Regions from separate parts of the Arthrobacter sulfonylureivorans genome, predicted to be linked through region 2. Evidence: predicted binding sites of a transcription regulator. Region 2 holds the regulator's gene; each other region holds the start of a gene.
What was found. The regulator LexA, encoded in region 2, represses DNA repair genes until DNA is damaged. The targets are predictions, from matches to a motif close to TCGAACANNTGTTCGA.
Positions count from the first base shown of each region.

Region 1: a site for LexA is predicted at 8,515-8,530, ahead of MNQ99_RS05500 (HNH endonuclease signature motif containing protein). Genes of this name have one in related genera too.
Region 3: a site for LexA is predicted at 6,883-6,898, ahead of MNQ99_RS10065 (HNH endonuclease signature motif containing protein). Genes of this name have one in related genera too.

Region 1 is NZ_CP093326.1:1,109,881-1,120,445, forward strand. Features, by position in the region: gene fliF (flagellar basal-body MS-ring/collar protein FliF) at 1-471, shown strand, start outside; gene fliG (flagellar motor switch protein FliG) at 468-1,487, shown strand; gene MNQ99_RS05465 (FliH/SctL family protein) at 1,477-2,136, shown strand; gene MNQ99_RS05470 (FliI/YscN family ATPase) at 2,133-3,461, shown strand; gene MNQ99_RS05475 (flagellar FliJ family protein) at 3,464-3,886, shown strand; gene MNQ99_RS05480 (C40 family peptidase) at 3,889-4,785, shown strand; gene MNQ99_RS05485 (flagellar hook-length control protein FliK) at 5,862-6,527, shown strand; gene MNQ99_RS05490 (flagellar hook assembly protein FlgD) at 6,541-7,056, shown strand; gene MNQ99_RS05495 (flagellar hook protein FlgE) at 7,147-8,334, shown strand; gene MNQ99_RS05500 (HNH endonuclease signature motif containing protein) at 8,544-10,304, shown strand; gene MNQ99_RS05505 (flagellar FlbD family protein) at 10,557-10,565, shown strand, end outside.
Region 2 is NZ_CP093326.1:2,686,336-2,696,900, reverse strand. Features, by position in the region: gene dapF (diaminopimelate epimerase) at 1-863, shown strand, start outside; gene MNQ99_RS12475 (class I SAM-dependent methyltransferase) at 874-1,485, opposite strand; gene hflX (GTPase HflX) at 1,914-3,455, shown strand; gene MNQ99_RS12465 (ATP-dependent DNA helicase) at 3,448-5,487, shown strand; gene lexA (transcriptional repressor LexA) at 5,558-6,307, opposite strand; gene MNQ99_RS12455 (LysM peptidoglycan-binding domain-containing protein) at 6,609-6,962, shown strand; gene MNQ99_RS12450 (histidinol-phosphate transaminase) at 7,035-8,144, shown strand; gene hisB (imidazoleglycerol-phosphate dehydratase HisB) at 8,201-8,818, shown strand; gene hisH (imidazole glycerol phosphate synthase subunit HisH) at 8,815-9,456, shown strand; gene MNQ99_RS12435 (hypothetical protein) at 9,477-9,620, shown strand; gene priA (bifunctional 1-(5-phosphoribosyl)-5-((5-phosphoribosylamino)methylideneamino)imidazole-4-carboxamide isomerase/phosphoribosylanthranilate isomerase PriA) at 9,666-10,406, shown strand; gene MNQ99_RS12425 (SseB family protein) at 10,416-10,565, shown strand, end outside.
Region 3 is NZ_CP093326.1:2,151,526-2,162,090, reverse strand. Features, by position in the region: gene leuS (leucine--tRNA ligase) at 1-971, opposite strand, end outside; gene glpK (glycerol kinase GlpK) at 1,137-2,651, opposite strand; gene MNQ99_RS10075 (alpha/beta fold hydrolase) at 2,862-3,740, shown strand; gene MNQ99_RS10070 (glycosyltransferase family 4 protein) at 3,737-4,819, shown strand; gene MNQ99_RS10065 (HNH endonuclease signature motif containing protein) at 4,932-6,869, opposite strand; gene MNQ99_RS10060 (primosomal protein N') at 7,041-9,131, opposite strand; gene metK (methionine adenosyltransferase) at 9,137-10,342, opposite strand.

The DNA of each region.
Region 1 (10,565 bases), 1.6 Mb from region 2:
GACGAGGTCACCGTGGAACTGGTGCCGTTCAACACCGCCGGCGCGCAAGCGGCCGCGGAGGCCTTGGCCGCCGCGCAGGCCGCGGAGGAAGCCGCGCGCCAGGCCGAGCTGATCCGCACCGCCATCATCACCGCGGGGATCGTCCTGCTGGTGATCATCGCCCTGCTGGTCTACGCCCGCTGGTCGCGCCGCCAGAACCGCGAGCCGGTGGATCTGGGCGAGCTGCAGGACTTCCAGCCGGAAATCGAGGCCCCGCAGGAACTGCAGTTGAAGCCCGTGATTGTGCCGGAACCGATCCCCGTCACCGGACCGTTGACCACCGCACTGGAACTCACCGGGCCGCCGGAACTCTCCGACGAACAGAAGGACATGAACCGGAAGCGGGCGGAGATCGACGCCCTGGCCGCCCAGGAACCGGACAAGACCGCCGACTTCCTGCGGTCCTTGATGGATGAAAAGCAGAACGCATGAGTGAGCTATTGACCGCCCTGACCGGCACCCAGAAGGTGGCGGTGGTGCTGATGCAGATGGAACAGGCCCGGGCCGCCGAGGTGATGAAGCGCTTCAGCGAGGCTGAGGCCGACCTGATTACCGCCGAACTGGTGGGCATGGGCCATGTGGATCCCGTGGTTGCCGAAGAGGCGTTCAGGGAATTCCACGACATGACGGTCAAGGGCCGGCGCCGGCCCCGCGGCGGCAAGGAGTTCGCCGCCGGACTGTTGGCGGCCTCCTTCGGCGCGGAGAAAGCTGCCGGTGTGCTGGACCGGCTGGCCACCTCCCTGGCCGGCAAGCCGTTCGAGTTCATGGACGAGGCCGATCCCAGCCAGCTTGTCACGCTGCTCAGCGGTGAGATCCCGCAGACCATTGCCCTGGTGCTGGCGCACATGCGCCCGGAGCAGGCCTCCGCGGTGATTGCCGGGCTGGACGAGTCGGTCCGGGCCGAGGTGGCCCAGTGCATCGCCACCATGGGCACCGCCACTCCGGAGGCCGTGACCATCGTGGCCGAGACGCTCAAGGTGCGGGCCGGCGCCGTCGTGCCCCGCCAGCAGGTGGAGGTGGTGGGCGGCGTGCAGCCGCTGGTGGACATCATCAACCGCGCCGACGTCGCCACCGAACGCGCCCTGCTGGAGGCGCTGGACGAACGCGACCCGGAGCTGGCCGAGGAAGTCCGCTCGCGGATGCTCACCTTCGAAGACATCACCAAGCTGGAACCGCGCGACGTGCAGCAAGTGCTGCGCGGCATCGAGATCGCGGTGCTGGCGGTGGCCATGAAGGGCGCCAGCGAACCGGTCACCGAACTGATCCGCAAGAACGTCTCAGAGCGCAACCGCGACATTCTCGACGACGAGATCAACGCCACAGGCCCGCTGCGCATGTCGCAGATCGAAGAGGCCCGCGCGGACATCGTGCGTTCCATCCGCGAGCTGGAAGCCAGCGGCATCATCACGGTCCAACGCGGCGTGGAGGAAGACGAATATGTCTACTGACGCGACGTTTTCCAGGCTGAGCTTCCCGGAGCTGAACACCGGGGCGAAGAACTTCTCCAAGGTGGCCTACACCGAGCTGCGCAGCGACGACGAGGCGCAGGAGCGGGCGTTCGAACAGGCCAAGGTCCGCGGTCACGCCGCAGGCTACACCGCCGGCATGCGCGAAGGCGCCGAGATGATGCGCGCACGCCAGCTGGCCATGGAGCAGGACCACACCGCCATGATGGCCGACGGCCGTGCCCGCGTGCAGCAGGCGGTGGCAGCGCTCGGTGCTGCCACGCGTGCGTTGGAAGAACGCGCTGCACCGGTGCTGGCCGCCGCGCAGAACACGCTGGCCGCGGCAGCCATCGAGCTGGCCGAGGCCATCCTGGGCCATGAATTGTCCGACGGCCATGCCTCCGCGCGCTCGGCCCTCACCCGGGCACTGGCCGGGGTGGATGCCTCCCGGGTTCACACCGTCCGGATGAACCCGGCCGACCTGACCATGCTGGCGCCGGAAACCCGCAGCCAGGCCGGCGTTGGTTTCAGCCCCGATTCTTCGCTGGCCCCAGGCGATGCGGTCACCGAATTCGCCGACGGCTTCCTGGACGCGCGGATCCGCACGGCGCTGGCCCGCGCCAAGGCCGCACTGCTGGAGGTGCCGCAGTGACCGCCGTGGCCTGGCGCCCGCGCGCCGACCGGTTCGCCGACGCGCTGTCCGCAGCCGCGCCCCAGCGCTACGGGATGGTGTCCTCGGTGGTGGGCCTCGGGGTCGAAATCATTGGCCTGGATTGCGCCATCGGCGACCTGGTGGTGATCGGTGAGGGCCAGGGCGTGGAGGCCGAGGTGGTGGCCACCAACCGGGACAGCATCCGCTGCATGCCGCTGGGCCGGCTCACCGGGATCAACACCGGCACCCCGGCCAAGGCCAAGGGCGTCCCGGTGCTGGTACCCACCGGCGCCGGGCTGTTCGGCCGGGTGCTGGACGGCATGGGCCGGCCGATCGACGGCAAGGGCCCGCTGGTCTTCGATCAACTGGTGCCGCTGGACAACGACACCCCGTCCGCCATGCACCGGGCACGGATCGAGACCCCGCTGCAGCTGGGCGTGCGTGTGCTGGACACGCTGACCACGGTGGGCAAGGGCCAGCGCATGGGCCTGTTCGCCGGTTCGGGCGTGGGCAAGTCCTCGCTGTTGTCCATGATCGCCCGCGGCACCGACGCCGAGGTCTCCGTGATCGCGCTGGTGGGGGAGCGCGGCCGTGAAGTCCGCGAGTTCCTCGAGGATGACCTGGGCGAGGCCGGCCTGGCGCGCTCCATTGTGGTGGTCTCCACCTCCGACGAGCCCGCGCTGATGCGGCTGCGTGCGGCCTTCACCGCCACCCGGATCGCCGAGTCCTTCCGCGACCGCGGCGCCGACGTGATGCTGATGATGGACTCGCTCACCCGCGTGGCCATGGCCCAGCGCGAGATCGGGCTTTCCGTCGGCGAGCCTCCGGCCACCCGCGGCTACCCGCCGTCGACCTTCTCCGTACTGGCCCGGCTGCTGGAACGCGCCGGCACGGCCGAGACCGGCTCGGTCACCGGCATGTACACGGTGCTGGTGGACGGCGACGACCACAACGAACCGATCGCCGACTCCGCCCGCTCCATTCTGGACGGGCACGTGGTGCTGGACCGCAAGCTCGCGGTCTCCGGGCACTACCCGTCGGTGGACCCGCTGGGTTCGATCTCCCGCGTGGCGTCCAAGGTCAATACACCGGAAAACTCCCGCGCCGCCGCCGCCCTGCGCAAGGTACTGGCCGCCCGCAAAGCGGCGCAGGACCTGCTGGACGTGGGCGCGTACCAACCCGGGTCCAACCCGATGGTTGATGCGGCCGTGCAGCACGAAGACGACATCAACCTGTTCCTGCAGCAGCGGATGGACGACCAGACGCCCGCCGCCCAGTCCTGGGATCAGCTGAACCGCCTGACCCGCACCCTCGGAGGTATGTAGAGATGGCTCGATCCTTCCCCCTGGCCGGACTGCTGCGGCTGCGCCAGCTCCAGCAGGACCAGGCCGCCGGCCATCTTGCCGCCGCGAACAACCGCGCCCGCGAGTCCGGTGCCCGGGTGGTGGCCGCCCGGAACGAGCTGGGCGAGATTATCAGCGAGGTCTCGGACGCCACCACGCTGCATGCCGTGGCAGCCGCCCGGTCCGCCTCGCGCAGCATGCTGGCCGACCTGGAGAACCTGGACCGCACCCGGCAGCACGAGGCCCAGCAGGCGCAGCAGGAGTTCCTCGCCGTGCGCAAGCAGTCCGTGGGGCTGGAGAAGCTGGAAACCCGGCACGTTGAGGCCGAGGCAGTCGAGGAGCTCCGCCGCGAGCAGCTGGTGCTGGACGAGCTGTCCATCGGCGCCCGGGGCGGTGACGGACGATGAGCATGACTGACACCATGGGACGGATCCAGCAGATCCAGTCCACCCTCACCCAGCTCACCCAGCCGGCCGTTGCGGCCGATGCCGCTTCGGGCACGTCCGGCAGCGGCAGCACCGGCGGCAGCACGGCAAGCACGTTTGCCGATGCGCTCACCGCCGCGACCCGTAGCTCCACGGTCGGCGGTGCCTCCGGCATGGCCGCGACCGGAACCGCGGCGACCGGGTCCGCCGCCGAACTGATCGCTGCCACCGAGAAGTACGTGGGCCTGCCCTACGTCTGGGGCGGCAACGATGCTTCCGTCGGGCTGGACTGCTCCTCCTTCGTGCAGCACGCCTTCCGCGACATCGGCATCGACCTGCCGCGCGTCACCTGGGACCAGATGAAGGAAGGCACCCCGGTAGCCTCCATGGCCGACGCCAAACCCGGCGACCTGCTCTTCAGCTTCGACGGCGGCCACGTGTCCATCTACCTGGGCAACGGCAAGGCCATCGATGCCCCGCAGCCCGGCGACACCATCCAGGTTCGCGACGCGTGGGAGAACGACTCCAACATCACCGCCATCCGCCGCATCCTGCCCGATGAATCCACGGTCCAGGCCGCCGGCGGTGTTGGTGGCGCTGCTACCGGCGCTGCTGCCGGCTCAAGCGCACTGACCGCTGACCAGCAAAGCGCGCTGACCGAACTGATCGGCGCCGCCCAGCTCTCCACCTCCACCGGACTGGGCTCGATGCTCAGCGGCCAGATCGGCACCGCCGGCGCCATCAGCGCCATGCTGTCAGGCCAAACCGGCAACGGTGGCCTCGCCTCCATGCTCTCCGGCCAGGGCTCCGCCGGTTCCGGACAATTGACCGACCTGCTGGCCACCGCACAGGCAGCCATGGCGACAGGACAGAGAGCATGAGCCTCCCCGTGAACTCCCTACCCATCGCCGCCGCCGCTTCGCCGTCCCGTGGCAGCGGGTCCGGTTCGCGCTCCTCCGGCCCCGGCTTCGACGCCGCGATGCAGGGCGCGCTCCAGCAGGGTGCTGCTTACTCCGCGAAGCCCTCAAAGCACGACGCCGCCGCCTCCACCGGGGGCACCGCGGCTGCCGCTGGCAACGCCGGTCAGGCGGGGCCAGGTCCGGCCGCCGGCGGCGCCGCAACGCCGCATCCTGACGCCAATGGCAAGACAGCGACTGAGGTCAACGCGATTCCCTCCGGCGACGCGGCAGTTCCTGCTGGGACAGGTGCAGCTACACAACCCAGCGGCGCAGCGGCCCCATGGCTTATGGTTACGGGTCCAGCTCTGCCCGCGGACGACGCTGCCGGTGCCGCAACATCAGCAGAAGGCGAGGCCGCGGCCGCTTCGCAGTCCACTGCGCCCGGTGATGCGGTGAACGTCACGGCAGCCGTCACCGAAAGTACCGGTGGCTGGCCCGCCGCGGTCGGTGCTCCGGCAAGGGATGCAAGAGCACCTGGTGGCACCACAACCGCGGCCAGCACTACTACGTCGCATACTGGCCTTGCGGTACCCGGTGATCAGCCTGCTGTCCGCCTTGTCCATGGGCAGAACGTCACCGCGCCCGGCGCAGGAGGCCCCACTCCTGCCGCGGCCGCGACCGCGGACACGGCCGGCGCGGGAACAACCGCTGGTGCTCCTCTAACCGGGGTCCCCACTGCGTCTGCAACCGGAACTCCCGCTGGTGCTCCTGTAACCGAGGTCCCCACTGCGTCTGCAACCAGACCCCCCGCTGGCGCCGCTGCAACAGCGGCTCCAACCACGTCTGCAACCGGAACACTCGCGGGGGCTCCGGGCCAGGCCGCCGTAGTCGCCGGAAACGTACCCGCGGCCGGAGCCGTCGTGGCGGCGGCGGTTGGAACAGGGGAAGCAACGCAGAACCAGTCGGCTGCTTCGCTCGCGCAAGCTGCCCCGACCCAACCACCAGCGCAGGCGAGCACAGCTACTCAGCTGCCCACCGGCGTCGTACTTCCCGGACAAATGCTCCCGGGCAGCGCGACCCAAGGTGGGCTCGCTTCGACCGAAGGGGCAAGCGCAGCCGCAGCCGCAGCCACGGCTTCGGTCAACGGTGCCCGTGGCGAGGCCGAACAGCTGCCGGTCAACGGCCCGGTTCCGGTGTCCGCCCAACCTGCCCCGGTGTCCCAGACCGCGGCAACGGCCCCTACCTCGGCGCCAGCTCCCGTGCCTGCACACCAGCAGTTGCCCTTCACCGCGCAGGTGGCCAGACCGCTGTTCACCCTGGCGCAGGCCAAGCCGGGCGAGCACGTGATGACCATCAGCGTCACGCCGGACAACCTCGGTCCGGTCACGGTCCGTGCCCACGTGACGGGGGAGGGCGTGCGGGTGGAGCTGTTCGCGCCGAACGAGGCCGGCCGCGAAGCCCTGCGCGCCATCATGGCCGACCTGAAGCGCGATCTTGCGTCGACCGGCATGAACGCGAACCTGGATTTGTCCAACCAGAACCGGCCCAACGATGACCGCCCTGGCCTGCAGTTCGGGCCTGATGGCAGGCCCTCCGGCCGTTCGCAAGGCCAGGACGGCCGACCGGGAACATCCCCCGGAAGCGGCGCTGTCAAAGACACCACCGATCCATCCGCCCTGAGACGTCCCTACGGGATTTCGACCAGCCTCGACGTGCTGGCCTGAGACAAGGAGAACCATGCCCACCGACTCAGTCACGCCCGTTGGCACAGTCACCCCGACGTACACGGCCCCACCCGTCCGCGCGCCGAAACAGACCATGGACGGCGAGATGTTCATGCACCTGCTGGTCACCCAGCTGCAGAACCAGGACCCCAGCTCGCCGATGGACACCAACCAGATGATCTCGCAGACCACCCAGCTGGCCATGATGGAGAGCATCGCCACCATGACCACCACCAGCGAAGAGAATTTCTCGCTACAAATGCGCGGTGTAGCCGCGGCGCTGGTGGGCCAGCAGGTGAGCTACTACGGCCAGGACGGCTCCCTGATCACCGGCACAGCCACCTCGGTGTCCTACGCAGGGCCGGTCCCGCAGGTCATCGTGGACGGCAAGGAGATCCCGCTGGACCTGATCGCCGGGATCAACGCCGCCGCGCCGGCGGAGTCCGGCTCCGGCGGAGCTGACGACGCCGCTGCCTCCTCTGGTGGTTCCGGCAGCGACGCCTCGGGGACCAGTGGGGGCGCCGCCTGACTTGTTGTGTCCTCAAGCCGCTTTTGCAAGCAACAGATTTTCCCAGTCACTGAATCACTCGTCCGTTCCACGATCCGAAAGGCGCTGATCATGCTCCGCTCGCTCTACTCCGGAATCTCCGGTCTCCGCTCGCACCAGACCATGCTGGATGTCACTGGCAATAACATCGCCAACGTCAACACCACCGGCTTCAAGGCCTCCTCGGTCCAGTTCCAGGACACCCTGTCCCAGATGACCCAGGGCGCAGGCGGCCCGCAGGCCCAGGCCGGCGGCACCAACCCGGCTCAGGTGGGCCTCGGCGTGCAGGTTGCCGGCATCTCCACCAACTTCACCCAGGGCTCCTCGCAGGCCACCGGCAAGGCCACCGACATGATGATCTCCGGCGACGGCTTCTTCGTCACCACCAAGGGCGGCGAACAGCTTTACACCCGCGCCGGCGCCTTTGAGTTGGATTCCACCGGACGCTTGGTCTCCCCGGACGGAGCGATTTTGCAGGGTTGGATGGCTGCGAACGGCCAGATCCCGGTCGGTGGTCCCGTTGGCCCCATTGATCTGTCCCCCGAAGCGATTTCGGAAGCGAAAGCGACAACGGAGGCTGAAGTCTCGGGGAACCTGCCTTCGGAAGCAGCGGTCAACGATCGTTTGGTCCGTGATGTGGAGATCTATACAGCTGACGGAACCAGATCGACGTTGTCGTTGACATTCCAGCGCACTGCAGCCGGTTGGGACGTCAAACACACCAACAGCGCTAACACCGAAGTCACCATTGGACAGCTGGAATTTACCGATGGCAAGATGACGCTACCCACTGCTCCGGTTGCTCCTTTTGACGCAGACGGCATCGACATCGATATCTCAGCGCTCACAGGTTATGCAGGTATGACCACGGTCGGCTTCGAGAGCCAGGACGGCCGCGCTGCTGGCGCACTGGAATCCTTCACGATGGCCAATGACGGAACCCTGATGGGATCCTTCAGCAATGGTCAACAGGCTGTTGTTGGTCGCATCGCTTTGGCCAACTTCACCAACCCGGGCGGCCTCGAAAAGGCGGGCTCGTCGTCGTACCGTGCCACGGCAAACTCCGGCCAGGTTGAGTTGGGTACAGCCGGCACGGGCGGACTTGGCACGCTGGCCGGCGGCTCGCTGGAAATGTCCAATGTGGACCTCTCCCAGGAGTTCACCAACCTGATCGTTGCGCAGCGCGGCTTCCAAGCCAATGCCCGCATCATCACTACCTCCGACGAAGTGCTGCAGGAACTGACAAACCTGAAGCGCTAGTCCGGAGGCCCCAAGCCACCACCGAAGTGCGGCTGCCCGACCGTTCGCGGGCAGCCGCAGCGGCCGTCTGCACCGTTCGCAGGCGGCCGTTTTTCGTGACCAGCGCGTTGTACTCCTCCGCCTGCCGGTTGCCCTTTCGGCGTCCACTATCCCTACACATTCGACTGTTTCGCTAGTGGGTCGAATGTGTGTGCGAATAAAATTGTGGTATGGCGCTTGCACCGTTGGACCGTACCGGGGAGATGGAGGACCCTCTCTCCGAGGTACGCGCCCTGATGCAGGACGTAGCTGTTTGGTTCGCCGCCGAGTCGGGTTCGCTGAGCACGCGGGAATTGGCCAACACCCTAGCGGCGGTCGAGGACGTTTCGAAGACGGTGGAATTCCTGCAGGCCGTCGGCGCCCATGCGGTGGAGCGGGCGGATATAGCCGCGAACGGTGAAACGGCAGGCGAACCCAGTGCCCTTGCGGACACGCCTGATTCCCCCGGTACGGCGGGGTGGGCCAACCCGGCCGCGGCCATAGCCGCCTCCGGGAACGATGCTGGCGAACGCGGCGGTATTGTCGCCGCGCGGCCTGACAGTGCGGGTTCGAAACAGCGGCAGCGCCGGCGCAAGACCGAGTTCCGGAACAACGCCGAGTACCTGCGCTCCCGGCTGGGGATCGGCATCGTCGAAGCGCGACGCCGACTGCGGGTCGGAAGAGTAATCACCGCGCCGGTGCGGTTGGACGGTGAACGAAGCGCTCCGGCTCTGCCCGCACTGGCGGAGGCGATGGCCGCCGGAGTGATCAGCGGGAACGCCGCGGTCCTTGTCACCGATTCGATCGGCCGGGCCCGCCATGCCGCCAACCCGGGGACCTTGGAAGCAATGGAGTCCTCGCTGGTCCGGCAGGCCGCCGAGGGCGACGACGATACGCTGGCGATGGTCGCCAAGACCTGGGAAACAGCCGTCGACCAGGACGGCGCCGAGCCTTCTGAGGAAGAACTGCGGTCCCGGCAGGGCATGTTCTACCGCGGCCGCCGCCGCGGGTTGCACCAGTTCGTCATCAATACCACCGACGACCAGTACGAGGCCCTGGCCACGGTGATGAACAGCGCCGCGAACCCGCGCATCCGCTCCGACGCCATCGAAACCGCCGCCAACAGCCGGACCCAAGGCGCCCCTGCCGGATCGGACGGCAACGGCACAGGCACCACCGCAACCACGGATGCCGGCACGGCCGGCACCGGCGTCGCAGATCCCGGCAGCGAAGATCCCAGTCACACCGACATGGACTGCGCGTCTTCCGCCCCCATGGGAGATGCAGAGGGCGATGTTTCGGACGTTGATTCACGTCCCGGCGGGGTGGATCCGGCGGTGGTTGCCGGAATGGATGGCTTCACCAGGGCGCAGAAGCTGCTGGCCGGCTTGATCGGTGCCTGCCGGATCGCCCTGAACGTGGACAAGCTTCCGGACTCGGGCGGGCACCGCACTCAAGTGATTGTGACCGCCGGTTATGAACAACTGGTCGGCTTGCTCTCTGGCGGCGGCAGCGCGGTCTTCAACGGGTCTCTGTCGGCCAAGACGGTGCGCCGGATGGCCTGCGATGCCGAAATCATCCCGGCGATTCTCGGGTCCAAGGGCGAGGTCCTGGACCTGGGCCGGTCCCAGCGGTTCTTCAGCCGGGCCATCCGTAAGGCGCTGCTCCTACGGGACAAAGGCTGCGCCTTCCCTGGGTGCAGCATGCCCGCGTTCTGGACCGAAGCGCACCACATCGTGCCCTGGTGGGCCGGCGGCCGCACGGACATCAACAACGGGGTCTGCCTCTGCAGTTTGCACCATGACCTGATCGAACAAGGCAACTGGGAAATCAACGTCATTGACGGAATCCCGTGGTTCACCCCGCCCGACTACATCGACCCGGACAGAAGACCACTGCGAAACTTGTACTGGCAAACGCACGTCCCGGCCAGGCCGCTCCGGGCTCCATAATGAAGCTGACCTTGCGCAGCGCCACCTGTAGTTGGCGCGACACGATGGCCGTTCTGAGCAGGGGAGTCCCCTCCACCGTTACTTGGGCGGCCGACTTGCGATCAGGAAGCCGATGACTTCGGGACCGCACCAGCCCGACGATGCGGGGTGACACAGCTGACAACCAGCCCGCTTAGCTAACCGCTGGGCGCGCGCGGCCGAAGGTAGTAGGTAGCGGCTCACCGGAGCCCTCGAGAAACCTGGGATGGGCTGATGATCGTA
Region 2 (10,565 bases):
GCAACGACTTCGTGCTGATTGCCGATCCGGACGGACTCAAGGACATAGAACCCCAGACCGTCGCTGCGCTGTGCCACCGCCATCTGGGCGTCGGCGCCGATGGGCTGATCCGTGCCGTCCATTCGGAGCACCTGCCGGAGGGCCGGGAGCTGCTGGCGGCAGCGCCGGAGGCCGAGTGGTTCATGGACTACCGCAATGCCGATGGGTCGGTATCCGAGATGTGCGGCAACGGCGTCCGCGTCTTCGTGCACTTCCTGCTGGCCGAGGGACTGGCCGAGCTGGCGGCAGGGGAGTCCCTGACGATAGGGACCAGGGCGGGGGTCAAGATCATCCGCCGGTCAGCCAATGGCTACGCCGTGGACATGGGGCCGTGGGAATTCATCTTCCCCGCCGAGGCTGCGGCCGGGGCCATGGACTCCACCGTCAGCGCCGGCGGCCTGGAGGTGCCGCGGCCTGCCTTGTCCGTGAGCATGGGTAATCCGCATACCGTCGTGGCTCTCGCCGGACTTGAAGAACTTGCTGCCACCGAATTGTTCGCAGCACCCGCGGTGGATCCGGTGCCCGCGAACGGAACCAACGTGGAATTTGTGGTGCCGGCAGAACCCCTCGTCGCCGACGGAGCAGGGCATATCAGCATGCGCGTGCACGAGCGCGGCGTGGGGGAGACCCAGTCCTGCGGAACAGGTGCCTGCGCCGCCGCAGCTGCCATCCGCTACTGGGCCGGTGACGGGGCTCCCGACGACTGGCAGGTCGGAGTCCCCGGTGGGACAGTCCGCGTACGGTTTCTCCCGGCGGCGGACGGGCGCGAACATGTGGAGCTGAGCGGCCCCGCCGTGCTGGTGTTCCGCGGCATCGTGGCCTGACGGAAGCGGCTCAGCCGGCGCGCTGGACGCAGAGCACGCGGAAGGCCTTGGCCGTGCTTTCACGGCTGATGGAGTAGTCCGGCGGCAGTTCGCCCGAAAGCCAGCGCTGCAGCGAGTCCGAGCCCAGATTCTTCTGGACCACCAGCCAGGCAGTGCCTCCCGGCGCGAGCCTGGGCAGCCAGAGCAACAACAGTTCGTGGAGTTCGCTCTTGCCGATCCGGATCGGCGGGTTGGACCAGATGGTTTCGAACTGCAGCGACGGATCGACTTCTTCCGGCAGGCAGGCACGGACATTGTCCAGACCCAACGACGCGGCGTTGTCGTTGGTCAGGGCGATGCTGCGCTCGTTGACGTCGACGGCCCACACCGTGGCTCCGGGGGATTTCAGGCCCATGGTCAGGGCAATCGGGCCCCACCCGCAGCCGATGTCCAGCAGGTTGCCGGCCGGAGCCGGCGGCGGAACCTCGGCCAGTAGCACCGCTGTGCCCTTGTCGACGCCGTCCGGACTGAAGATTCCGCCGGCCGTCTGCAGCTGCCGCGGGCGGCCGTCCAGTTCGACCTCCAGGGTGCGGCGAACCTCGGGTTTGCCTGGTTGCGGGCTGAAGTAGTGCTCTGTTCCCATAATCGGCCAGATTAGTGCGCGTTCAGCGGAATCGGTATCAAGGCGCACCTAAGCTGCGTCGGCTCTGATAGCGTTTACCGCATGAAGAAGTAATGATTGCGCCGCCACCATGCTGTCCCGTTCCATGCGGCACAGCGCGTGCCGTTGGTCGAGAATCCATTCTCCCCGGCCGCCGGGCAATCACCGTTCCCGAAACTCTTGTGGAACGCTCCACCTCCGCAGCCGCTTGTACCGGTTGTTTCAGGTCCCCGGTGCCGGGTGATGCCGGCCGCACCAGCAGGCGCCAGCTGCCACGCATTTTCTGCCCCGCACCGACGGGGCCCTTCCCAGGAGGACTTTTGGCCGATCATCCACAAACCGCATCTTCGGGCTCTGCTGCACGCATCCCGGAGGACTACGATAAGACCACGGACATTTCGAAGGAGAGCATGACCACCAACAGCCCCCAGCCGTCGCCGGAACCGGAAATGACGCCGGATGAGATCCAGGCAGTCATTGACCGTATCTTGGCCCGCGACACTGCGGCCCGAAGCAAGCCGGGAGTCGGCGGCCGAGCGCAGGCCCTGTCCGAACTTGACTCCGAGCATTCCGAATTCGACGGTGACCAGCAGGACTTGGCCGAACGCCGTGCCCTCCGCCGCGTAGCAGGCCTCTCCACCGAGCTGGAGGACGTCACCGAGGTCGAGTACCGGCAACTGCGCTTGGAACGCGTGGTCCTGGCCGGTCTCTGGACCGAAGGAACGGCCGACGACGCGGACAATTCCTTGCGGGAACTGGCGGCGCTGGCGGAGACCGCCGGCTCCGAGGTGCTGGACGGCATCGTGCAGCGCCGGATGAAGCCGGACCCGGGCACCTTCCTCGGTTCCGGAAAGGCGCAGGAACTGCGGGACATCGTGATGTCCACCGGCGCTGACACGGTCATTGTCGACGGCGAACTCTCGCCTTCGCAGCGCCGCGGACTGGAAGACATCGTGAAGGTCAAGGTCATTGACCGCACGGCGCTGATCCTGGACATCTTCGCTCAGCACGCCAAGAGCCGCGAAGGCAAGGCCCAGGTTGAGCTGGCCCAGTTGGAGTATCTGCTGCCGCGCCTGCGCGGTTGGGGCGAGTCGATGTCCCGCCAGGCCGGCGGCCGCGTCGGAGCTGCCGGCGGCGGCATCGGTTCGCGCGGACCCGGTGAGACGAAGATCGAACTGGACCGCCGACGTATTCGGACCCGGATGGCGAAGCTGCGCCGCGAAATCGCCGCCATGAAGCCGGCACGCGATACCAAACGTGCCAACCGCCGCCGCAATGCCGTTCCGTCGGTGGCCATCGCCGGTTACACCAACGCCGGAAAATCGTCGCTGCTCAACCGCCTGACCGATGCCGGCGTTCTGGTCGAGAATGCGCTTTTTGCCACCTTGGACCCCACCGTGCGCCGCGCGGAAACACCCGACGGCATTGGCTACACGCTCGCCGACACTGTCGGTTTCGTCCGCTCGCTGCCTACGCAACTGGTGGAAGCCTTTCGCTCAACGTTGGAGGAAGTTGCCGACGCCGATGTGATCCTGCACGTGGTGGACGTCTCACACCCCGACCCGGAGGGCCAGATCGCCGCTGTGCGCGAAGTACTCACCGAGGTGGATGCCCGGCACATTCCTGAAATCGTGGTGCTGAACAAGGCAGATGCTGCCGATCCCTTTGTGGTCGAACGCCTGCGCCAGCGCGAACCGAACCACGTTGTGGTGTCGGCACGCACCGGCCAGGGAATGGACACGCTGCTTCGACTGATCAGCGAAACCATCCCGCGGCCCAGCGTGAAGCTGCGGCTGCTGGTGCCCTACGACCACGGCGAAGTCATCAGCCGCTTGCACAGCGAGGACGCCGAAATCCTCGCCATGGAGCACGGGGAAGACGGCACACGGCTCGATGTGCTGGTTCGTGAGGGCTTGGCAGCGGAGCTGGAACGATTCCTGCGGCATGACTGACACCCGGGTACCGGCCGGCGAGGCGTTGCGACTGCTCGATGTCGCGGTCCAGGGCATGGGCGGCCAACACCGCGCCGGCCAGCACGAGATGGCTGCCAAAGTAGCCGAGGCTTTCGATCGCCGCCAGCACCTGCTGGTCCAGGCGGGCACCGGCACCGGCAAGTCGTTGGCCTATCTGATCCCGCTGATGGTGCAGGCCTTGGAGGGTGAGAAGCCGGCCATCGTCTCGACCGCGACGCTGGCCCTGCAATCGCAAATCGTCAAGCGGGACTTGCCGCGGCTGATGGAAGCCGTCGCCGATGAGCTTCCCCGGCCGCTGGATGTGGCGCTGCTCAAAGGGCGGAACAACTACGTCTGCCTGCATAAGCTGGCCGGCGGCTTTCCGGACGAAGACGCCCCTGCCGCGCTCTTCAGCCTCGGCGAGGACGCCGTCCCGCATCCGGCTCCTGCTGGCGGAGGGACGTCCACCGGGGCCGCGGGGGCGCTGGGCAAGGAGGTGGTGCGCCTGCGCGAATGGGCGCAGGAGACCGAGACCGGCGATCGCGATGAACTGGTGCCCGGCGTCAGCGACCGCGCGTGGCGCCAGGTCTCCGTGGGATCGATGGAATGCCTCGGCGCGCAAAAGTGTCCCCTCGCCGCCGAATGCTTCAGTGAACTGGCGCGCGGGCATGCGGCAGAGGCGGACATCGTGATCACCAACCACGCCATGCTCGCCATCAACGCCTTCGAGGGCGTGGCAGTGCTTCCGGACTACGACGTGGTGGTGATTGACGAAGCCCACGAATTGCAGGACCGCGTGACCAGCGCTGTGGCGGGGCAGCTGTCGGCTGCCATGGTCCGCACCGCGGCTTCGACCGCGCGCAAGCACACCGGGATCAGCGTGGAGCCTCTCAACTCGGCTGCCGGCGCCCTGGAGGATGTGCTGGAGCCGCTGCCGAGCGGATTGTTGGCCTCCGGCCTGCGCGAGGAGCAGGAGTTGGTACTCGTGCAGCTGCGGGAGGCGGCCCGTGCGGCGCTATCAGATTCCAAGCCCGAGGGATCCGGGGCAGCTGACGGCGGGAGGCAGATGGCCCGCTCCCGCCTTTCTGCGGTGCTGGAGATGGCCGAACGGCTGCTGTCGGCGGCGGATTCCCGCGAGGTCATTTGGGCGACCCGCCCGAGCACGTACGGCGAGACCGGCGACTACATCGCCAGTGACGACCAACCGGCAACGCTCAACATCGCGCCGTTGTCTGTTGCCTCCAGGCTGCGCGAGGGGCTGTTCGACGAACATACGGTGGTGCTAACCTCCGCCACGTTGTCGGTGGGGGGAACTTTTGACGCTGTTGCCGGTTCGCTTGGATTGTTGGGGGCCGGCGCTCCGGCGTACTCAAGCGCCGATGTGGGCAGCCCCTTCGATTACCCTCGCCAAGGCGTGCTGTACGTGGCATCGCACCTGCCCAAGCCGGGCCGCGGCACCAGCAGCGAGCAGCTCGACGAACTCGAGGAGCTGCTGAGGGCCTCACGCGGCGGTGCCCTCGGATTGTTCTCCTCGCGTCGCGCGGCAGAGGAAGCTGCCGCCGAAATGCGCAAGCGCACCGACCTGACCATCCTGTGCCAGGGCGAATCATCAATCGGGGCGCTGGTTCGCCAATTCGCCGATGAACCGGACACCTGCCTGTTCGGCACGATGACGCTGTGGCAGGGGGTCGATGTCCCGGGCGAGGCCTGCCGGTTGGTGGTCATCGACCGCATTCCGTTCCCGCGGCCGGACGACCCGTTGACCACCGCCCGTACCCGGTCGGTAGCCCAGACCGGAGGCAATGGTTTCATGACGGTCTCGGCCACCCACGCAGCGGTGCGGTTGGCCCAGGGCGCCGGCCGCTTGATTCGTGCTTCCAATGACAAGGGGGTGGTGGCCGTGTTGGATTCCCGTCTGGCCACCGCCCGCTATGGAAATTTCCTCCGCAGTGCCCTGCCGCCGTTTTGGAGTACGAAAGACGGCGCCATCGCCCGTCAGATTCTGGAGCGGCTGGCGGCTGCTGCAGCCTGAACCGGCTGGGGCAGGGACCGGGTCCCGCCGGTTCAGGCCACAGCAGGCCGAAGGTTCGGTGACGGAGGGGTCAGAGCGCGCGCATCACGGAGACAACTTTGCCCATGATGGTTGCGTGGTCGCCCAGAATCGGTTCATAGCGCGTGTTCTGCGGCAGCAGCCAGGTGTGCCCATCGCGCTGCCGGAAGGTTTTCACCGTTGCCTCGTCGTCGAGCAGTGCCGCAACAATGTCGCCGTTCTCGGCGGTGTGCTGCTGCCGAACCACCACCCAGTCGCCGTCGCAGATGGCAGCATCGATCATCGAATCGCCGGACACCTTCAGCATGAACAATTCGCCGTGCCCCACCAGCTGCCGGGGAAGCGGCATGACGTCCTCGACCGCCTGGTCTGCCAGGATCGGTCCGCCGGCGGCGATGCGCCCCACCAACGGCACCATTGCCGTATCGGATGAAGTGGTGAGTTCGGACACCGCGACGCCGCTAGAGCTGCGCAGCTGCTGCGGCTCGTCCACGCCCACTATTTCCACGCCGCCATGCTCAAGCGTCAGTGGGGTGAGGATCTCCATTGCCCGGGGACGCTTCGGGTCCCGCCGGATGTAGCCCATCTTCTCCAGTTGAGACAGCTGATGCGTGACGCTGGACAAGCTGGCCAAGCCGACAATGTCACCGATCTCGCGCATCGACGGCGGATACCCGTGGGCAATGACGGAGCGCTGGATCGTTTCCAAGATCTTCTTCTGCCGCGGCGTCAGGCTGCGTCCGACCTTGACAGGGCGGCCTCGTCGCCGCGCTCCGGCGGTGGTGGTGGTCTCTTCGGACATATCCGGCCCCGGTCTTCCCATGATGGTCCAGGTGCCGGGTCTGGCTGATGCGGAACCGGCACTCGGATTGCTGTCTCGACTGTTTTGTCAGTGGCGGCTGATGCACTGCAATTCACAGCCGCTCATGCCATCAACGCTAGGCCAGGCGGTGAGGAATTTCAAACATTTGTTCGACTGAGTCTCGACAATAGTCGATCACCAGTGCTAAAACTGTAGAAGATGCATTCGAAGATACGTTCGAATGCAGTGGTTCGATGATCGAAACCAGTCGAAATAGATCGAAAATCGGAAAGGTGGCACCATGTCCGCCCAGCTCGCACCGCAGTCCGCAGACCTCCGCGCCAACTCCGCCCTCCGGCTCACCCGCCGGGGCCGTTTGCTGCTGATTGGCCTGCCGCTCATGCTTGCCGCGGCCGTCGCGCTCACCTTGGTCGGCTTCTTCACCGCACCGGCGATGGCCGCTGCCGGGGGGCTGGGGCCGGGGCCAGCTGTTACTGTCACGGTCGGCAGCGGCCAGACGCTGTGGGATGTGGCAGTGCTGTCGGCCCCTGACCGCAACCCGCATGATGTCATCTTCGAGATCGCGCAATTGAACGGCCTGGATGGGGACATCGTCCATTCCGGCCAGCAGCTGCTCGTGCCGTCATCGCATTGAGGGAACCGTAATATGAGCCGCTTCGGCCCGCCCGATTCCTGCCCCGGGCGGGCCGAAGCTTAAGCTGGATCGGTGAGTGAGCAGTTAGAACGCCTGAACCGTCTGCCGTTGCGGGGGAATCTCCGGGGCCTGGAACCATATGGCGCCCCCCAGTTGGACGTGCCCATCCTCCTGAATGTCAACGAAAACACCCACGGATTGCCGGAGACGGTGCATCAAGCCATCGTCTCGGCCGTCAGTGCGGCGGCGGCCGGTTTGAACCGGTATCCGGACCGCGAGTTTACCGAGCTTCGGACGGCACTGTCCCGCTATCTGGAACACGGGCTCACGGCAGAGAACATCTGGGCCGCCAACGGTTCAAATGAAGTGCTGCAGCAAATCCTTCAGGCCTTCGGCGGGCCGGGCCGGACCCTGCTGAGCTTCCCCCCGACGTATTCCATGTACCCGCTGTTGGCCAGCGGGACGGACACCGAGTATGTTGCGGTTCCGCGGGGAGCGGACTTTACGATCTCTCCGGAAGCGGTTGCCGCTGCTGTCGCAGAAGCCGCTGCCAACGTCGTCGTCCTGTGTTCCCCGAACAACCCGACGGGCACCGCACTGGGGCTCGACGTTGTCGAGGCCGCCTACGAAGCGGGGGAGGCGTCCAACGCCATCGTGATAGTGGATGAGGCCTACGCCGAATTCGCCCACGCCGGCACGCCGAGCGCGCTGACGCTGCTGCCCGGCCGGGAGCGGCTGATCGTCTCGCGCACCATGAGCAAGGCTTTCGCCCTTGCCGGTGCCCGAGTGGGGTACCTTGCCGCCGCACCGCAGATTGCCGATGCCCTGCGCCTGGTCCGCCTGCCCTACCACCTGTCCGCGATCACCCAGGCGACGGCGCTGGCCGCACTGGAACATGCTGGCGCCCTGCTCGCCAATGTTGAGGACATCAAGACCCAACGGGACCGCATTGTCGACGGACTTGCCGAGCTGGGGTTGAAGCCTGCACCGTCGGACTCCAACTTTGTGTTCTTCGGCGGTCTGGACGACCCGCACGCGGTGTGGCAGGGCCTTCTGGAAACCGGCGTGCTGATCCGCGACGTCGGGATTCCTGGACATCTGCGGGTGACGGCGGGCACTGAGGCCGAGACCACAGCCTTCCTCGACGGCATCAAGGCTCTGATGTCGAGCCGAGTCTCCTAAACTGTACTAAGAGCGCACCGGCCTGGCCGGTCAACCATTTTCGTCAAAGGACTCCCATGACCGTGGATACCACCACCGGACGTACCGCACGCCTCGAACGCATCACCAGCGAGTCGTCCGTGCTGGTTGAACTGGATCTCGACGGCACCGGCCGATCCGAGATCAGCACCACCGTGCCGTTCTACGACCATATGCTCACCGCACTGTCGAAGCATTCGCTGGTCGATCTGACCGTGAAGGCCACTGGCGACACCCATATCGACGCCCACCACACCGTGGAAGATGTCGCCATCACGATCGGCGAGTGCTTGAAGCAGGCCCTGGGTAACAAGGCCGGGATCCGCCGGTTCGGCGAAGCAACGGTACCGCTGGATGAGGCGCTGGCCCACGCCGTCGTCGACGTCTCCGGCCGTCCCTACCTGGTGCACTCAGGAGAACCGGCCGGCCAGGAATACCACCTGATCGGCGGGCACTTCACCGGATCCTTGACGCGCCACGTTTTCGAAGCCATCACGCTGCACGCCCAGATCTGCCTGCACATGCGCGTGCTGGGCGGCCGCGACCCGCACCATATCGTCGAGGCCCAGTTTAAGGCGTTCGCCCGGGCATTGCGCGCCGCGGTTGAGTCCGATCCCCGGGTCGAGGGCATTCCCTCAACGAAGGGTGCCCTGTGACGGCTGGGCCCAAAGTCACCGTACTGGACTACGGATCCGGGAATGTGCGCTCGGCGGTCCGGGCGCTGGAACACGTCGGTGCCGACGTCACGCTCAGTCATGCTTCCGAGGATGTGCTTAACGCCGACGGGTTGTTGGTCCCCGGCGTCGGTGCCTTCGCCACGGTCATGGAAGGACTGAAGTCTGTTGATGCCCTTCGCTGGATCGGACGCCGGGTGGCCGGCGGCCGGCCGGTGCTGGGCATTTGCGTGGGCCTGCAGGTCATGTTCGAAGAGGGAGTGGAACACGGGGTCCGCACGCAGGGGATCGGGGAATGGCCCGGAGTCGTGGAAGCGCTGCCGGCGGAGGTAGTGCCGCACATGGGGTGGAACACCGTTGACGCCGCGGAGGGCAGCCGATTGTTCGCCGGCATCGAAGACGAGCGGTTCTACTTTGTGCACTCCTACGGTGTGCAGCACTGGAACTTTGATATCACCCAGCCGGCGATGGCGCCGCCGCGGGTGACCTGGTCCACGCATGGGGCCCCGTTTATCGCGGCCGTTGAAAACGGTCCACTGAGTGCTACGCAATTCCATCCGGAGAAGTCCGGCGACGCCGGCGCGGAGTTGCTCCGCAACTGGCTGAAGACGCTGCGATAGCCGTGGGTAGCCTCCTCCTCATGGCCCTGGCCGGGCTGCTGGCCGGCGGTGCCATCTCGTTCCGGCAACAGCGGCTGCCCAAGTGGTCGGCCATCGTCTTCTGGATTTTGGCGGGGATGGCCCTGCTGGCTGCCTACCTGCTCACCCTCGGTCCGACCGAGTAACCACCCACAGCCCGCGCAGCTGACGGCGCAGAAAGCGGAATCACTATGACGAACCAAACGCCCATCCTCGAACTCCTGCCGGCAGTCGACGTAGCAGACGGCCAGGCAGTCCGGCTCGTCCAGGGCGAAGCCGGCAGCGAGACAGGCTACGGCGACCCGCTGGAAGCTGCCATGGCGTGGCAGAACGACGGGGCGGAATGGGTGCACCTCGTGGATCTCGACGCGGCTTTCGGCCGAGGCAACAACACAGAAGTGCTGCGCCGCGTCGCCGACGAGCTGAAGATCAAGGTGGAGCTGTCCGGCGGCATCCGCGATGACGAGTCCTTGGAACGGGCGCTGGAATTTGGTGCCACCCGCGTCAACCTGGGCACCGCCGCTCTGGAAAACCCGGAATGGACAGCGCGCGCCATTGAACGGCACGGCGACGCCATCGCCGTCGGTCTCGACGTCCGCGGCACCACGCTTGCGGCCCGCGGCTGGACGAAGGATGGCGGTGACATCTGGGACGTCCTGTCGCGGCTCGAAGATGCCGGTTGCGCCCGCTATGTGGTGACCGACGTGACCAAAGACGGCACACTGCGCGGACCGAATATCGACCTGCTGCGGCAGATGTGTGAGCGGACCGACAAGCCGGTGGTGGCCTCCGGCGGTATTTCCAGCCTGGCTGACCTACGGGCGCTGCGTGAGCTGGTCCCGACCGGAGTCGAAGGAGCCATTGTCGGCAAGGCCCTCTACGCGGGCAAGTTCACCCTGCCCGAAGCCCTCGACGTCGCCGGACGGCGCTGAGGTACCAGCGTGGCTAAGAAGGAGCTGCCAGCCCACATCGCCGCAGCACTCGCGGGAGCGGGCGGTGCGGGGGATTCGGCGGGCCAAACCTGGGCCGGGCGGGACCTGAGCGGCGAAGGAAATCCGCTGCACCAGTTCGATCACGACGACGGCAGCACC
Region 3 (10,565 bases), 530 kb from region 2:
ACCGCGTAGCGGCCCAGGAAGACGCCGGTCTTCTCGCGTTCGGTGGACTGGCGTTCAATGTCGGAGAGCGCCTTGATCTTTTCGCGGTAGTCCATCAGCGCATCGTGCTGCTCCGGCGTGACCAAGTCGAGTGCCAGGTGGGCGTCGGCGGCCACCACAAAGAAAGTGGCGCCGTGCAGCGTGTCCGGCCGGGTGGTGAAGACGGTGACGTCCTTCGCCGGGCGCCCGGCCGCCTCCTCGACGGTGAAGCGGACGTGCGCGCCTTCGGACCGGCCGATCCAGTTGCGCTGCATGGCCAGCACACGCTCCGGCCAATGGCCCTTGAGCTCGTCCATGTCGTCCAGCAGGCGGTCTGCGTACTCGGTGATCTTGAAGTACCACTGGTTCAGGCTCTTCTTGGTCACCGGCGTGCCGCAGCGCTCACACGCCCCGTTGACCACCTGCTCGTTGGCCAGCACGGTCAGGTCCTTCGGGCACCAGTTGACCGGTGAATTCTTCCGGTAGGCCAGGCCGCGCTCGTAGAAGCGCAGGAACAGCCACTGGGTCCAGCGGTAGTACCCGGGATCCGAGGTGTGCAGCCGGCGGGACCAGTCCGCACTGATGGCGTAGCGCTTGAAGGAGGCCGCCTGGGTATCGATATTGGCGTAGGTCCACTCGCTGGGGTGAGCGTTGCGCTTGATCGCGGCGTTCTCGGCCGGCAGGCCGAAGGAGTCCCAGCCGATCGGATGCAGGACGTCGTAGCCCTTCAGCCGCCAGTAACGGGCCACTACGTCGCCCATGGCGAAGGCCTCGGCGTGGCCCATGTGCAGGTCGCCCGAGGGGTACGGGAACATGTCCAGCACGTAGCGGCGCTCGCGCGACCCGTCGTCGGCGGGTGCGAAGACATCAAGTTCCTCCCACACGGCCGGCCATTTGGCCTCCATGGTGGAGAAACTGTACTCGTGCTGTTCCGTACCCGGCTGCGTACTCACTGTGCTTGCCTCGTCCTCTTGTCTGTACTGCGCACTGGCCTGACTCCCCTAGACACACAAAAGCCCCTCATCATCGGAGGGGCGGGCCGCTGAAGCAGGGCTTGGGACCCCGCGGCAGCGGCTAGCTAAGGAGCAGTGCGAACATGGCACCACTTTACCGTACGTTCAGCGCACATCGTCGTCGATCCAGTCGAAGGTCCGGGTGACCGCCTTCTTCCACAAACGCAGCCTGCGCTCCCGCTCTTCCGCGGGCATCTGCGGCTCCCACACCCTGTCCTGCGCCCAGTTCCCGGCCAATTGTTCCGTTCCTTCCCAGAATCCGACGGCGAGGCCCGCGGCATACGCCGCGCCCAGGGCCGTGGTCTCGGTGACGCGCGGCCGCATCACCGGCACGCCGAGGATGTCCGCCTGGAACTGCATCAGCGCGTCATTGGCGACCATCCCGCCGTCGACCTTGAGGCTTGTCAGCGGCACAGCGGCATCGGCGTTGATGGCATCCAGCACCTCCCGGGTCTGGAACGCCGTGGCTTCCAGCGCCGCGCGGGCTATGTGCGCCTTGGTGACAAACCGGGTCAGGCCCACCAGTGCGCCGCGGGCATCCTGCCGCCAGTAAGGCGCGAAAAGTCCGGAGAACGCGGGCACAAAGTAGCAGCCGCCGGTGTCCTTCACGGTGCCCGCCAGCTGCTCGGCCTCCTGCGCGGACGAGACCAGGCCGAGGTTGTCGCGCAGCCACTGGATCAGGGAGCCGGCGACGGCGATGGACCCCTCCAGCACATATTGCGGCGCTGATGTTCCCAGCTGGTACCCGACGCTGGTCAGCAGTCCGTGCGAGGACCGGACAATCTCCCCGCCCGTGTTGACCAGCACGAAGCACCCGGTGCCGTACGTGTTCTTCGCCTCGCCGGGCTTGAACGCGGCCTGCCCGAACGTGGCGGCCTGCTGATCGCCGAGGATGCCCGCCACCGGCACGTGGCGCAGCAACTGTGACCCGTGGACCTCCGCATAGACCTCCGAGGAGGAGCGGATCTGCGGCAGCATTGCGGGCGGGATGCCGAAGACGTCCAGGATCTCCTCGTCCCACTGCAGGGTGCGGAGGTCCATGAACAAGGTGCGGGACGCGTTGGTGACGTCGGTCGCGTGCGTGCCGCCGTCCGGCCCGCCGGTCAGGTTCCAGAGCACCCAGCTGTCCGTGGTGCCGAACAGCAGCTCGCCCGCCTCGGCCCGTTCGCGGGCGCCGTCGACATTGCGCAGGATCCACGCCAGCTTGGTGCCGGCGAAGTAGGGCGAGAGCGGCAGGCCGGTCTGCTCGCGGAAGCGGTCGGCCCCGCCGTCGGCCGCCAGTTCATCGCAGATCTGCTGCGTCCGCACGTCCTGCCAGACAATCGCGTTGTACACCGGCTTGCCCGTGCTCTTCTCCCACACCACCGTGGTTTCGCGCTGGTTGGTGATGCCGACGGCGGCGACGTCGTGCCGGGTCAGACTGGCCCGGGAAAGCGCCGTGCCCACTACTTCGCGGGTGTTGTCCCAGATCTCCAGAGGGTCGTGTTCTACCCAGCCCGGCTGCGGGAGAATCTGCCGGTGCTCCCGCTGGCCGGTGGAGACCGGCGTACCGCTGTGGTCGAAAATGATCGCGCGCGTAGAGGTGGTGCCCTGGTCGATCGCCAGCACGAACTCGGCCATGTGAGCCCCTCCACGGTTTGTCCGGGCAACTGTGCCCGGCTGCTGTTGAACCTAACCGGCGGCACGCGGCAGCGTCAATTGCGCATGGCCGCGTCAGTTGCGCATCGCCGCGCCCGCGGGGCGGCCCCACGCGCCGACATGGCCGGGCTGCGCATGGCCGCACCGTCGTATCGGTAAAGTCGAAGGCATGGAATCTGCAGGAAGCCGGACGTGACCACGGTGGCTGGACGCGCACTCCGGCGCGACATGCTGCTCGATGGCGCCCGCGTGCGTTATTGGGAGTATCCCGGGTACGACGACGGCGCTCCCACCCTGGTGATGATCCACGGCTTCCGCGGTGATCACCATGGGCTGGAACTGGTGGTTGACCAACTGCCCGGATACCGCGTGATCGCCCCGGATCTGCCCGGCTTCGGCGAGTCCGAACCGCTGGCTTCCGGCAGCCACGACATGGCGGGCTACACCCGGTTCCTGCACAGCTTGGCCGGTGCACTGGAACTGGGCCCGCAGACCTACATCCTGGGGCACTCCTTCGGGTCCATCGTGGTCAGCCACTATCTGGCGGCGCACCCGGGCAGCTTCCGTGCCGCCATCCTGGTCAACCCGATCAGCGAACCCGCGCTGCAGGGACCCAAGGCGATCGCCTCCCGGCTCGCCGGCTTCTACTACTTGGCCGGCGCCAAGCTGCCCGAGCGGCTGGGCCTAGGGCTGCTGCGCAACCGGGTGATTGTCCGGGCGATGAGCATCATGATGGCCAAGACCCGGGATCCGCAGCTGCGCACCTACATCCATGCCCAGCACGATGCCTACTTCAGCGCTTTCGCGAACCGGGGCGTGGTGTTGGAAGCGTTCCGCGCGTCCATCTCCACCGACGTCGCTCAGGTGGCCGGCCGGCTGGACCTGCCGGTGCTCCTGATCGCCGGGGAACGCGACGACATCGGTTCCGTGCCCAGCCAGCACAGACTCGCCGCGGCAATCCCGGGTGCGAGGCTGGAAGTGATCCCCGCCGTCGGGCATTTGATCCACTACGAAACCCCGGCCCCGGCCGCCGCGCACATCCGGGACTTCATCGACGGAATGAGTGCATGAAACTCCTGATTGACGCCCGGTTCACCCGCACCGACCAGCTGGACGGCATCAGCCGCTACGGCGCGAGCCTGATCGAAGCCACCGCCCGGCTGGCCGATGTGGGCATGCTGATTAACGACGAACGTCAGTTGCAGTTTTTGCCGGACGTGCCGTGGACCAAGATCAACAGTCCGCTCTCCCCCGCCGAGCTCTTCGTGGCACGGAGCGTGAACAAGCTGGGCGCCGACGTCGTGGTCTGTCCCATGCAGACGATGGGCAGCTTTGGCCGCGACTACGGGCTCATCCTGACCCTGCACGACCTGATCTACTACTCGCACCCCAAGCCTCCCGGCTTCCTGCCCAAACCGGTGCAGTTGCTCTGGCGGCTCTACCACAAGGCCTACTGGCCGCAGCGTCTGCTGCTGAACCGTGCGGACACCGTGGCCACGATCAGCCACACCACGCAGTCACTGATGGAGCGGCACCGGCTCACCCGCAAGCCCATCCGGATTGTCTCTAACGCCGCCCAGCCCCACGGCGCGCCGCGGGATCCCGCCAGTGGTCGCGACAAGACCCTGCTCTACATGGGCTCGTTCATGCCGTATAAGAACGTGGAAACCATCATCGACGGCATGGCTTTGCTGCCGGACTACCAGCTCCACCTGCTCAGCCCCATCCGCCCGGAGCGGCAGGCCGAACTGGAGTCCCGCGCAGCCGATGCGCGCCACCTGGTCTTCCACAACGGAATTTCCGACGCCGGCTATCAGCAACTGCTGCAGCGCACCACCGCACTGGTCACCCTCTCCCGCGACGAAGGTTTCGGCCTGCCACTGATCGAGGCGATGGCTGCCGGGACGCCGGTGATCGCCAGCGACATCCCCATCTTCCGCGAGGTTGGCGGCGGCGCGGTCACGCTGGTTGATCCCGACCAACCGGCCGACTTTGCTGCCGCCGTGGCAGCATTGGACCAGCCCGGCGCCTTCCGCGCCGCCTCCGAAGCCAGCATCGCGCGGGCCGCCGCCTACGACTGGGACGAATCCGCCCGGCAGCTGGTGGCCGCCGCCGAGGAAGTCATGGAGCGCCGACGCCGGGAGCGTTAGAAATGGAGCGCCGACGGCGGGAGCGTTAGCCGTAGCGTGACCCGGTGTCCTGCGCCGCGGTTCTGTCGCTCGCGGGATCTCCGACCAGGGAAAGAACCCAGCGCTTCCACCCTTAGAAGGGTGGCGGTGTGAGGTCGGTGGCGATTCCGTTGTGGGTGGCATGCGGTGTGGGCGGGTGCGCGGCTTGGCGCTTGCGCCACGCAACTTTGAGCTTGGTGTTGAGTTCGCTGATTTCCTGCCGTTCGAGGATATCGGCGAGCTCCCCCGGCGGTGTGACCGCCAATGGTTCCGCGGTGGTGGAGTAGGTGATCCCCGCGGCGGTGGTCCAGTCTATGGTGCCCGGGACCGGCTGGCCCACCTTCGCGTAGCCGGCTGTCTTCAACGCATGGTGAACCTTGCAGAAGCAACACATGCAGTCGACATCAGTCTTCCCACCCTTCGAATAGGCGTGGACATGATCGATTTCGCAGTGTTCGGCCGCCCGGTTGCAGCCTCCTCGGCACGTCCGATCCCTGGTGCGCAGGAACCGGCGCTGCGCCTTGGTGGGTCGGTACTGTTTGCGGTCGAGCGCGAGCACTGCACCGTTGATCGGATCGGTCAGGATTCGCGTGAAGGACGTCCCGTCGCCGACCAGCCGGCGGGCCACGTCGGGGGCGATGGGACCGTACCCGTCGAGTTCGGCTGGCTCCTGACCCAGTCCCAGAAGGGTCAGCGCCGGGACGGTGAGGCTGGCCTGCGCTGCGATCCTCGGCCCTGACTTACCCATCCGCGGCCCCGGTGAAATGCCGGTCAGCAGCAGGTCCGACAGAACGTCCGCGCGCAACTGGGTCAGCGTGCGTGACTCCTCGGCGCCCTGTAACGCTATGGCGGCGGACTGGATCCGGTTGAACGCCGCGACCGCTTCCTCGGCCGGCAGGTACGCGTTCAGCCACGCCATCCCGTCCTGGTCCGGATGCAGTTCAACCCGCCGGTCCCGGCGCGCCTTGGCATGGCGGACGGCGATCGATTCGGGGTGTTCGCGTTCGCGCCGGGTCCGTGCCCGGGCGGCGAACTTGGGCCGGTTCATCGAGTCCTCAGTCGCGGCAGGCAACATCACAGCCTCGAACCCGGCGCGGGCGTCTTCGGGCAGCGAATCGGCCTGGTTCACAAGAGCCTCGGCGATCACGGCACTGGTATCACCGGCTTCCAGCGCTGCCAGCGTGTTCCGGAAGGTTCCGTTGAGCTTGAGCGCCAGAGCGATCTTTTCCTGCGCCGTCCTCCGTGCCAACCCGAGCGCGCGGGCGGCTTCGTCCACCACCGAGGATTCCGCGTCATGGCCGTTTGGGCGGCGCCCCTCCGGTTCGTACGGCGTGGCCCAAGCCTCTTCCTGTCCGTCCAACGCCTGCTGGTACAGGGCATTGAGCAGGCTGAACTTGTGCGCTTCCAGCCACGCCAGCACCCGCCCGGTCTGGACCAGCGCGCACGCGGCCTCTTCATAAATCATCAAGGCAGGCTCCTGCCGGCCCACTACTTCCAACAGTTCCCGTCCGGACAACCGCAACCCGGCACCCGTCCCGGCCGTGCCGGCGTCGGCCGCGGCACCGGAGGGAAGGCCGGCGCCGCCGGCCGAAACAGGCAAGCCAGCCGAATCGCGGAAGCCAGCACGTTCAGGAAGGTCCGAATCGGCGGGCCTGTCACAGGATTCGTCGTCGAAAAACTCCCTCGGCAGCAACCCGTTCAGCGGATCCACGCATGGCCCATCCAACGAGGCACCCAATGACGCCTCCAGTTCCGCCCAGTACGTCTCCGCTTCGGGGGATTCATCCCACCTACCCGACACCCAGCCTGGATCCGGATCAACAGGGATCCCGTCCCCATCGAACTCCTGCACGGTGGTAAAACGGCGCGCCTGCCCCACCAATTGCGCCCCGCCTGCGGCCCCGCCGAGAGGTTCAGCCTGCGACTGATCAGCCAGCGGCTGGCCGGAGGCGTCCAGCGATTGCGGCCCGAACGGCATGCCACCCTGGCCGGAGGGGTCCGGCTCGTCGGGTTCCACTGGTGCAGATGCCATTCTCCTATTTTACTAGCATGTGAGTTCGAACACAATAGGTATAAGGTAGATCATAAATACGACTACGGACGGAGGTGAAGCTTCGCAGCCAGTACGTAGCCAGATGAAGACGGGATCGACTAGCCCTCGAGCTTCACAGCCCTTAGAGCTAGCCCTCGAACTTCACAGCCCTTAGAGCAGGTCAATACCGTCGCAACGGACCTGCACCGGGTCCGGGACGCGCTTGGCGGCCAGTGCCGCCTTACGGTGGCGCAGCGCAGCAGTAACTTTAGGCCCGTCCTGGTAGCTGAAGAACAGGAGGAGCCGATGCTCACTGCTCTCCCCCGGCCGCTCCTGAACCTCACGCGACGGAAGCTCCACCGGGCCGACGCTGCGCAGGCTGCCGCCGAGTTCGAAGTCGGCCATGAAGGCTTCAATCCCCGATGCCTTCCCGGTCAGGGCCGCAATCCGCACCGCGGGCGGCAACTGGAGCTCGCGCCGCAGCTGCATTTCTCTGGCTGCCGCGCCCGCGGGGTCCCAGCGGACCAGCGGGGCAACCACTGCCTCTTGGTCGGCGGTGACCACCACCAGTCCGCCTTCGGAAGAAGGTTTCACCAGGGAGGCAGCACGAAACCATTTGCGCAGCACATCTTCCGGCGTCCGTAGGGACTCTCTGCTGAGCATGGCGTTTCCGTCCAGCAGCAGGGCCGCTGCATAGCCTTCGGGCGCCACCGGCTCGGCGCCCGGAGTTGCAACCACCAGGGCGTTCTTAGACTCAACCACGGACTTGATGTGGTCCCCCGAGGAGGAGACAACCGTGGCACCGGGGAAAGCGCGCCCCAGTTCCTCGGCCGTCCGCAGGGCACCCGCCACCGAGGCGCGAAGCCGGTGGGACCCGCATTCGGGGCAGGCGTAGTTCGTGGCGAGCCGACCGCACCAACGGCAGGCAGGGGTCGCGGTGCGGCCCGATTGCGCCAATGGACCGTTGCAGTCGGTGCATCTGGCCGGTGTGCGGCAGTCTTGGCAGGACAGCGCCGGCGAGAATCCCGTCCGCGCCACCTGCACCAGCACGGGCCCGCGTTCCAGTCCTTCTTGAGCCGCCCGCCACGCGGCGTGCGGCAACCGTGCATGCCGCAGCATTGGGTCGCGTTCCTGTTGGAACGAGTCAGCGGTATTGAGGATGCGTGGCGTCGCTTTCCGCAGGAATGGCCGCGAGGGCGTGAGCGCCGATGCCCAGCCGCTCCCGACCAGCCGCTCAACCTCGCCGCTGCGCGAGACACCGGCGAACAGCGCCGCGCAGCCGCTCTGCGCCGACCGCAACAGCAGCACTTCGCGGGCATGCTGGTAAGGCGAACGCTGCTCGAGGAGGAGGTCATCGCCGTCGTCCCACAGGGCGACCAGGCCGAGATCCTGCACCGGTGCATAGGCCGCCGACCGCGTCCCGACTGCCACGGTAACTTCGCCGTGCAGCAGCCGCAGGTAGTTCCGGTAGCGCGGCGTGGGACCGTCCTCGGCGGTCAACCGCACGTACTGGTCCGCGCCCAGCACCTGCTGCAGTTCCGCTTCCAGACTGGCCAGATCCTTCGCATCGGGAACAACGACGACGGCGCCGCGCCCGCTCTGCCGAACGCTGGCGACGGCGTGGGCTACTTGGGCGGCCCAGGAAGCCCGGCCGTACGACTTGTGGCTGGCCAGGACCGCCCGCGGCGCGGCACCCGCGGCCAGTTGGGCCAGGAAATCCCCGGCGCCCTCGTAACCGGCATAGGCTTCAGCGGCACCCGCTGACGGCTCGGGATATCCGGCGCCGTCGGCTGACGTCGCATCCGGTGCAACGGGCTGCTCTGGCCGGGCGGCGAACTCCTTGTCCACTTTCGCGACGCGGGCAGGGATGGCTGCGCGCAGCACGTCGGAGACGTTTCCGGCGTAGCGCTCCGCCACCGCGGTGGCCAGCCGGAGCAACTCGTCGGTCAGCACCGGTTGGGCGGACACCACTTTGGCCAAGGGGGCCAGCTTGACGCCTTCCGGCGCGTTGGAGGTCCGGCGGGTGATGAAGCCGCTCATCTCCTGGCCGCCGAATCGGGCCTTGACCCGGGCACCGGGAACGGCCTCAGCGTCAAGGGCCTCGGGCACCACATAGTCGAAAATGCGGTCGAGATGCGGCAGCGACGTTTCGATCAGCACCTGGGCCACCGGGTTGGTGGCGGCCGCCGGCGAGGTGCCGGGAGCATTCTTCGGAGTGCCGAAGCCCTGCAGCAGGCTCAGCTGGTGCGGATCAGAGCCCATCGGGCTCAGGCGTTGAAGTAGCTGCGTAGTGCGTCGGCGCGGTCGGTCCGCTCCCAGGTGAAGTCCGGAATTTCGCGGCCGAAGTGGCCGTGCGCTGCGGTCTGCTTATAGATGGGCCGCTTGAGCTGCAGGTCGCTGATGATACCCAGCGGGCGCAGGTCGAACACCTCGTTGATGGCCTGCCCGATACGCGCCGGGTCCACCGTCTCGGTGCCGAATGTCTCCACGTAGATACCCACCGGCCGGGCCATGCCAATGGCATAGGCGATCTGGATCTCGGCCCGACGCGCCAAGCCGGCGGCCACCACGTTCTTCGCCACCCAGCGCATGGCGTAGGCCGCCGAGCGGTCCACCTTGGACGGGTCCTTACCCGAGAAGGCGCCGCCGCCGTGGCGGGCCATGCCGCCATAGGTGTCCACAATGATCTTGCGTCCGGTCAGTCCGGCGTCGCCCACCGGTCCGCCGATCACAAAGTCGCCGCCCGGGTTGAGAATGTGGCGAACGTCCGTGGCGTCCAACGAACTGGCCGCGAGCACGGGCTCGATCACGTGCGAGGCCAGATCGGCACGCAGATGGCCAAGGTCCACGCCGGCTTCGTGCTGGCTGGAGATGACCACGGAGTTGACGGAGATGGGCTTGTCGCCGTCGTAGCCGACTGTCACCTGCGTCTTGCCGTCCGGGCGCAGGTACGGCAGGGTCCCGTCCTTGCGGACCTCGGTCAGCCGCTCGGACAGCCGGTGCGCCAGCCAGATCGGGGCGGGCATCAGCACATCCGTCTCGTCGCTGGCATAGCCGAACATGATGCCCTGGTCGCCGGCGCCCTGGGCGTCACGCTCGTCCAGTCCGGTGCCCTCGCGGACTTCGAAGGAATTGAAGACACCCGAGGCGATCTCCGGCGACTGTTGGCCGATGGAGACGGATACGCCACAGCGCGCGCCGTCGAACCCCTTGTCCGATGAGTTGTAACCGATCTCAAGGATGGTCTCCCGGACAATCTGCGGAATCTCCACGTAGCCCTGCGTGGTGACCTCACCGGCCACATGCACCAGGCCGGTCGTGGTCAGCGTCTCCACGGCCACCCGGGAGTCGGGATCCACGCGCAGCAGGGCGTCGAGAATAGCGTCGGAAATCTGGTCGCAGATCTTATCCGGATGGCCTTCAGTCACGGACTCGGACGTGAAGAGCCGCAGATTGCTGTCAGAAGAAGTCACAGACATACCTTACTTGCTGGCGGGGACCGCCACGGAACCGTCGACACGACGCCGCGGCGCCGGTCATGAAGCGAAACAGGGGGACATATGGGTCACGGAGGCCGGAGCTTCCGTGGGAAAGCATCGCCGCAAAAGGCAGCTTTGCGAGGTCAACTACCGCTGCGGCTGCCGGCGCTGCCCGGGATTGGCGCGGCCGGGCTTGGTACGGACGGCGCCGGCGCCA